DNA from 2 places in the Streptomyces sp. NPDC085481 genome. Region 2 is predicted to be linked to the other one. Evidence: riboswitches for the same ligand, from Rfam matches in the RefSeq annotation. Region 2 holds a riboswitch; the other holds the start of a gene.

Region 1 (3,815 bases), on a different contig from region 2:
CCGCACGAGCACCCGCACGAGCATCCGCAGGAGCCCATGTCCAGCCCGTCCCAGCCCGCGCCTTCGCCTCGGCAGAAGCCGCGGCAGAAGAAGAGCGCGGGTCGTGACCTCGGCGCTGCGATAGGGGTCGGCCTCGGGCTCGGCGCCGTCATCATCGCGTCGCTGTTCATCTGGAAGCCGGCGTTCGTCGGGGTGATAACGGTCGCCGTCGTGGTCGGCCTGTGGGAGCTGACCTCCCGCCTCCAGGAGCGCAAGGGCATCAAGGCGCCGCTGGTCCCGCTCGCGGTCGGCGGCGCGGCGATGGTCGTCGTCGGGTACGTGCGGGGAGCGGAGGGTGCCTGGGTCGCGATGGCCCTGACCGCGCTCGCCGTGCTCGTGTGGCGGATGACGGAGCCGCCCGAGGGCTATCTGAAGGACGTCACGGCGGGCGTGTTCGCCGCGTTCTACGTGCCGTTCCTGGCGACGTTCGTGGCCATGCTGCTGACCGCGGACGACGGCCCGTGGCGGGTGCTGACCTTCCTGGTCCTGACGGTGGTCAGCGACACCGGCGCGTACGCGATCGGGTGGCGTTTCGGCAAGCACAAGCTGGCCCCGCGCATCAGCCCCGGCAAGACCCGCGAGGGCCTCGTCGGCGCGGTGACGTTCGCGATGGCGGCGGGCGCGCTGTGCATGCAGTTCCTGATCGACGACGGCACGTGGTGGCAGGGCCTGATCCTGGGCCTCGCGGTCGCGGCGAGCGCGACCCTGGGCGACCTGGGCGAGTCGATGATCAAGCGCGACCTGGGCATCAAGGACATGGGCACCCTGCTGCCGGGCCACGGCGGCATCATGGACCGCCTGGACTCCCTGCTGCCGACGGCTCCGGTGGTGTGGCTGCTGCTCGTGCTGTTCGTAGGAAGCGGCTGACCTGTGTTTTTGCCATGAAGGGCTCGTTATCCACAGGGTGACGGGCCCTTCGTCGTATCTCTGCGACACTGGTAGGACCATGCCCAAGCCCGGAGAACTCACTTTCGTCGCCCCGCGCGGAGCCAAGCAGCCCCCGCGGCACCTCGCCGACCTCTCGCCCGCCGAGCGCAAGGAGGCGGTCGCCGCGATCGGCGAGAAGCCGTTTCGCGCCAAGCAGCTGTCCACGCACTACTTCGCGCGATACGCGCACGACCCCGTGGAGTGGACCGACATTCCCGCGGGCTCGCGCGAGAAGCTCGCGGGGGAGCTGCTGCCCGATCTGATGTCCGTGGTGCGGCACGTCTCGTGCGACGACGACACCACCCGTAAGACGCTGTGGCGGCTGCATGACGGCACGCTGGTCGAGTCGGTGCTCATGCGCTACCCGGACCGGGTGACCATGTGCATCTCCTCGCAGGCCGGCTGCGGTATGAACTGCCCGTTCTGCGCCACCGGCCAGGCCGGTCTCGACCGCAACCTGTCGACGGCCGAGATCGTGCACCAGATCGTCGACGGCATGCGCGCGCTGCGCGACGGCGAGGTCCCGGGTGGTCCGGCACGGCTGTCGAACATCGTCTTCATGGGGATGGGCGAGCCGCTCGCCAACTACAAGCGGGTCGTCGGCGCCATCCGCCGGCTCACCGACCCCGAGCCCGACGGCCTGGGCCTGTCCCAGCGCGGCATCACCGTCTCCACCGTCGGTCTGGTGCCCGCGATGCTGCGGTTCGCCGACGAGGGCTTCAAGTGCCGCCTCGCCGTCTCGCTGCACGCCCCCGACGACGAGCTGCGCGACACCCTCGTGCCGGTGAACACCCGCTGGAAGGTCCGCGAGGTGCTCGACGCGGCCTGGGAGTACGCGGAGAAGTCCGGGCGCCGGATCTCGATCGAGTACGCGCTGATCCGGGACATCAACGACCAGGCCTGGCGCGGCGACCTCCTCGGCCGGCTGCTCAAGGGCAAGAGGGTGCACGTCAACCTGATCCCGCTCAACCCCACGCCCGGCTCGAAGTGGACCGCGTCCCGTCCCGAGGACGAGAAGGCGTTCGTCGAGGCCATCGCCGCCCACGGCGTGCCCGTCACCGTCCGCGACACCCGCGGCCAGGAGATCGACGGTGCCTGTGGACAGCTCGCGGCCGCCCAACGCTGACCTTGTACCCTGAGCTCGAACACATCTGCATATTCCGACAGGGGAGCGCCACAGCGCTGAGAGTGCGGTGACCGTCAGACCGCAGACCCTCTGAACCTCGCCCAGGTCATTCTGGGTAGGAAGTTCGGTCGTAACTCGAGCTGTTGCGCCCTGCCCGCGTCCGGTGTCCCCGGCCGCGGGCAGGGCCGCGTCTCTTCCTGGTCACCCCCAGGAGGACATCAAGTGAGCACCACCAAGTCCGGCATCGGAAAGCTGGCCGCCACCGCGCTCGTCGCGGCGCTCGGCGTCACCACCCTCGCCGCCTGCGGCACCGAGGACATCCGCGGTGCGGCCGGCAAGACGGGTGCTCCCGCGCCCAAGACCGTCACGCTGGTCAGCCACGACTCCTTCAACGCCTCCAAGGAGGTGCTCGCGGAGTTCACCAAGGAGACCGGTTTCACGATCAAGGTCCTCAAGAGCGGTGACGCCGGCGAGGCCGTCAACAAGGAGATCCTGACCAAGGGCTCCCCCCAGGGCGACGTCTTCTTCGGCGTCGACAACACGCTCCTGTCCCGCGCCCTCGACAACGGCATCTTCACGTCGTACGAGGCGAAGGGCCTGGACCGGATCCCCGCCGCGCTCCAGCTCGACAAGGAGCAGCACCGGGTCACCCCGATCGACTCCGGCGACATCTGCGTCAACTACGACAAGCAGTACTTCGCCGACAGGAAGCTCGCGCCCCCGCAGTCCTTCGACGACCTGGCCAAGCCCGCGTACAAGGACCTCCTCGTCGTCGAGAACCCCGAGCGCTCCTCCCCGGGCCTCGGCTTCCTCCTCGGCACGGCCGCGAAGTACGGCGACGCCGGCTGGGCGGACTACTGGAAGAAGCTCAAGGCCAACGGTGTGAAGACCGTCGACAGCTGGGAGCTCGCCTACAACCAGGAGTTCTCCGGCTCCGCCGGCGGCAAGAAGGCCAAGGGCGACCGCCCGCTGGTCGTCTCGTACGCCTCCAGCCCGCCGGTCGAGGTGCTCTACTCCGAGCCGCAGCCGAAGGTGGCGCCCACCGGCGTCTCCACCGGCACCTGCTTCCGGCAGACGGAGTTCGCCGGCCTGCTGAACGGGGCGAAGAACCCCGAGGGCGGCAAGGCGCTGATCGACTTCCTGATCTCCAAGAAGTTCCAGGACGACATGCCGCTGCAGATGTTCGTCAACCCGGTGACCAACGACGCGACCCTCCCCAAGCTCTTCACCCAGCACGGCGTGGTGGTCGACAAGCCGGAGACCATGGCGCCGGAGAAGATCGCCGAGCACCGTGACCAGTGGATTCAGCAGTGGTCGTCGCTCGTCCTGAAGTAGTCCCCCCGGACCGGCTTCCGGACCGCCCCCCGGACCGCCCCCCGGGCCGCAGGGGAAGCGCGGCGCGGCTGGGGCTGATGCTCCTGCCCGTCGCCTTCTTCGCGGTCTTCTTCGCCTGGCCCGTCGTCTCGATCGTCGAGCGCGGGCTCAGGCCGGACGGACACTGGGAGCTCGGCCGCTTCGGCGAGACGCTGAGCAGCCCGGAGATCCTCGACGTCCTGTGGTTCACCCTGTGGCAGGCGCTCGCCTCCACCGTGCTCACCCTGCTCGTCGCGCTGCCCGGCGCGTACGTCTTCGCCCGGCTCGACTTCCCGGGCAAGCGCATCCTGCGGGCCGTCGTCACGGTGCCGTTCGTGCTGCCCACGGTCATGGTCGGCACCGCGTTCCT
Region 2 (3,815 bases):
TTCACCAGGAAGAACGGTTGCTGCCCGCAGTCGAATGGCTACGCAATGAGATCGGAAGGCTCTTCAGTTCCCTCGCGCTCTCTATCAGTATCTGAAAAATCACTCCTTGTGATCTGCTAGTGCGTGCACCACGATTGCGTCAAGAGGGCCATGGGGGATCATTCCTGGCCGTTTCGACCACAGCTTTCAGCAGAGTGTTTACACAACTGCTCCACCGACTGCGGGGTACATGATGCGAGAGACGGTTCAGGCCGAGGTCCTGATGAGCTTCCTCGTCTCCGAGGAGCTCTCCTTCAGGATCCCGGTGGAACTGCGATACGAGACCCGTGACCCCTATGCGGTGCGGATGACCTTCCACCTGCCCGGAGACGCTCCGGTGACCTGGGCGTTCGGGAGGGAGCTGCTGCTCGACGGGATCAACCGGCCCAGCGGGGACGGTGATGTGCACATCGCCCCGACCGAGCCCGAGGGCCTCTCCGATGTGATCATCCGGCTCCAGGTCGGCGCCGACCGCGCCCTGTTCCGGGCGAGCGCGCCCCCGCTGGTCGCCTTCCTCGACCGTACGGACAAGCTCGTCCCGCTCGGTCAGGAACGGACACTGGGTGACTTCGAGGACCACCTGGAGGCGGCACTCGGCCGGATTCTTGCGGAGGAGAACGCGGGCTGACGACGTCCCCGCACGTCACTTGGCCCGTCGCCGGCGTCCGCCCCCGCCGGCTCGGCCGGCCCGTCCGGCCCGTCCGGCCCGGACCGACCCCGGCTCGGTGGTCCCCGGGCGGTCGGCGGAGACCACCAGCGCCGCGAGTCCGGTGGTGACCGGGACCGAGGCGACCAGGCCGATCGACCCGACCAGCGTGCGGACGATCTCCACCGCCACCAGTTCGCTGTTGGCCACCGTCCCCACGCTGCTCTGGGCGATCGAGAACAGCAGCAGGAGCGGCAGCGCGGCACCGGCGTACGCGAGGACCAGGGTGTTCACCACCGACGCGATGTGGTCGCGGCCGATCCGGATTCCGGCCCGGTAGAGCGCCCGCGGCCCCATGCGCGGATCGGCCTGGTGCAGCTCCCAGACGGCGGAGGTCTGGGTGACCGTCACGTCGTCGAGCACGCCGAGCGAGCCGATGATGATGCTGGCGAGCAGCAGACCGGACATGTCGATCTGCGGGAAGAGCCCGTGGATGAGACCGGTGTTGTCGTCCGTGTTGCCGCTGAGTGAGGCCCAGCCGACGAAGAGCGAGCCGAGCAAGCCGATCAGCAGCAGCGACACCAGCGTGCCGAGCACCGCGACCGAGGTACGGGCCGACAGCCCGTGGCACAGGTAGAGCGCGATCAGCATGATCGTGCTCGATCCGACGACGGCGACCAGCAGCGGATTGGACCCCTGCAGGATCGCCGGGAGGATGAAGAAGGTCAGCACGACGAAGCTCGCGGCGAGCGCGATCAGCGCCATCACCCCGCGCATCCTGCCGACGAGCACGACCGCGAGCGCGAAGATGCCGGCGAGCAGGGCGATCGGCAGCTTCCGGTTCACGTCCGTGACCGAGTACTGCAGGTCGCGCGGCGCGTCGGGCGCGTACGCGACGACCACCCCCTGTCCCTCGTGGAGCTGCCGTGGAGCGTCGGGCTGCACGATCTCGGTGAAGGTACGGCCCTTGTTCGGACCGGTGGTGACGACGACGGTCGCCTTCGCGCACCGGCCCTGCTGGGCGTTGACCGCCTCGCGCCCCTCGGGGGTCGAGGTGTCGCCGGTCGGCGGGACCTGAGCGGCGTTCACGTCCTTGCAGTCGACGTGTTCGACGGAGCTGACCTTGCCCTGCTCGGTCTGCCGGTCGAAGCCGACCCCGGTGCGCTCGTGCGCGGGGGCGCCACCCGGCCACAGCACCGCGAGCCCGACCACCACGGCGGTGGCGAAGGGGATCAGGACCGCGGCGATGACCTTGCGCAGATGACGCGAGACGGGCGCGGCCGGACCGTGGCTGTGCGAGTGGCCGTGGCCCCCGTGTCCGTGGCCGCCGTCTCCGTGGCCGCCGGGCCCGTTGCCGGACTGTCCGTGGCCGCCGTGTCCGTCGCCGACGTGCCCGTCCTGCCCGTCGTGGCCGTGTGGTTCGGGGGTCTGCTCGGTGGAAGTCACCGACCGATCATCGCAAGAACGTAGAGAGACCCACTGTTCAGCACGCCAGGGATGGCGCTAGCGTGGTGACACCTTTGCACACGCGGGAGCTCGGAGCACCGGGCTGAGAGGGCGCTGACGATTCGCTGCGCCGACCGCCGAACCTGTTACCGGGTAATGCCGGCGTAGGGAGATCGGTCTCATGACCATTCAGGATGCACACACGCCTGCCTCCAGCCAGGGCGAGCGCACGCCGGGCTGGCACAAGGGATACGTCGAGGGCTCACGCCCCGACCTCCGGGTGCCCGTCCGTCAGGTGCACCTCACCAACGGCAAGGACGTGACGCTGTACGACACGTCCGGTCCGTACACCGACCCCACCATCGACACCGACGTACGGCGCGGTCTGCCGCCGCTGCGCGAGAACTGGATCATCGGCCGCGGCGACACCGAGGAGTACCCGGGCCGCCCGGTCCGCCCCGAGGACGACGGCATCAAGCACACCTCGCCGCGCGGCGGCGGTCTGAAGAACCTCGACGCGGTCTTCCCCGGCCGTCCGCGGCTGCCCCGCCGGGGCCGCGACGGGCAGGCGGTGACGCAGCTCGCGTACGCCCGCCGGGGAGAGATCACCCCGGAGATGGAGTACGTCGCGATCCGCGAGAACGTCTCCCCCGAGGTTGTACGGGAGGAGATCGCGGCGGGTCGCGCGGTGCTGCCGGCGAACGTCAACCACCCGGAGATCGAGCCGATGATCATCGGCAAGCGCTTCCTGGTGAAGGTCAACGCCAACATCGGCAACTCCGCGGTCACCTCCTCCATCGAGGAGGAGGTGGAGAAGATGACCTGGGCGACCAAGTGGGGCGCCGACACGGTCATGGACCTGTCCACCGGCCGCAACATCCACACCACCCGCGAGTGGGTGCTGCGCAACTCCCCCGTGCCGATCGGCACCGTGCCGCTCTACCAGGCCCTGGAGAAGGTCGACGGCAAGGCCGAGGAGCTGACCTGGGAGATCTACAAGGACACGGTCATCGAGCAGGCCGAGCAGGGCGTCGACTACATGACGGTGCACGCCGGCGTGCTGCTCCCGTACGTGCCGCTGACCGCCCGCCGCAAGACCGGCATCGTCTCGCGCGGCGGCTCGATCATGGCCGCCTGGTGCCTGGCGCACCACCAGGAGAACTTCCTCTACACGAACTTCGAGGAGCTCTGCGAGATCCTGGCGGCGTACGACGTCACGTACTCGCTCGGCGACGGCCTGCGGCCCGGCTCGATCGCGGACGCCAACGACGCGGCGCAGTTCGCCGAGCTGAAGACCCTCGGCGAGCTCAACACCATCGCCAAGCGCCACAACGTGCAGACGATGATCGAGGGCCCGGGCCATGTCCCGATGCACAAGATCAAGGAGAACATCGACCTCCAGCAGGAGATCTGCGAGGAGGCGCCGTTCTACACGCTCGGCCCGCTGACCACGGACGTCGCGCCCGCGTACGACCACATCACCTCGGGCATCGGCGCGGCGATGATCGCCTGGTGGGGCACGGCGATGCTCTGCTACGTCACACCCAAGGAGCACCTGGGCCTGCCCAACCGCGACGACGTGAAGACCGGCGTCATCACGTACAAGATCGCGGCACACGCGGCGGACCTGGCGAAGGGCCACCCGGGCGCCCAGGAGTGGGACGACGCACTGTCCGACGCGCGC

What was found. A riboswitch is a leader RNA that binds a small molecule or an ion and turns the genes downstream of it on or off. The one in region 2 is predicted to bind thiamine pyrophosphate.
Region 1: linked by a shared signal. The riboswitch ahead of ACIGEZ_RS30250 (thiamine ABC transporter substrate binding subunit) and the one ahead of thiC (phosphomethylpyrimidine synthase ThiC) in region 2 are both predicted to bind thiamine pyrophosphate.

What each region holds. Positions count from the first base shown of each region.
Region 1 is NZ_JBITTJ010000018.1:49,417-53,231, forward strand. Features, by position in the region: gene ACIGEZ_RS30240 (phosphatidate cytidylyltransferase) at 1-906, shown strand, start outside; gene rlmN (23S rRNA (adenine(2503)-C(2))-methyltransferase RlmN) at 986-2,092, shown strand; TPP riboswitch at 2,122-2,232, shown strand; gene ACIGEZ_RS30250 (thiamine ABC transporter substrate binding subunit) at 2,315-3,427, shown strand; gene ACIGEZ_RS30255 (ABC transporter permease) at 3,505-3,815, shown strand, end outside.
Region 2 is NZ_JBITTJ010000002.1:88,137-91,951, reverse strand. Features, by position in the region: gene ACIGEZ_RS06255 (IclR family transcriptional regulator) at 1-95, shown strand, start outside; gene ACIGEZ_RS06250 (SsgA family sporulation/cell division regulator) at 233-667, shown strand; gene ACIGEZ_RS06245 (YibE/F family protein) at 683-2,131, opposite strand; TPP riboswitch at 2,204-2,319, shown strand; gene thiC (phosphomethylpyrimidine synthase ThiC) at 2,313-3,815, shown strand, end outside.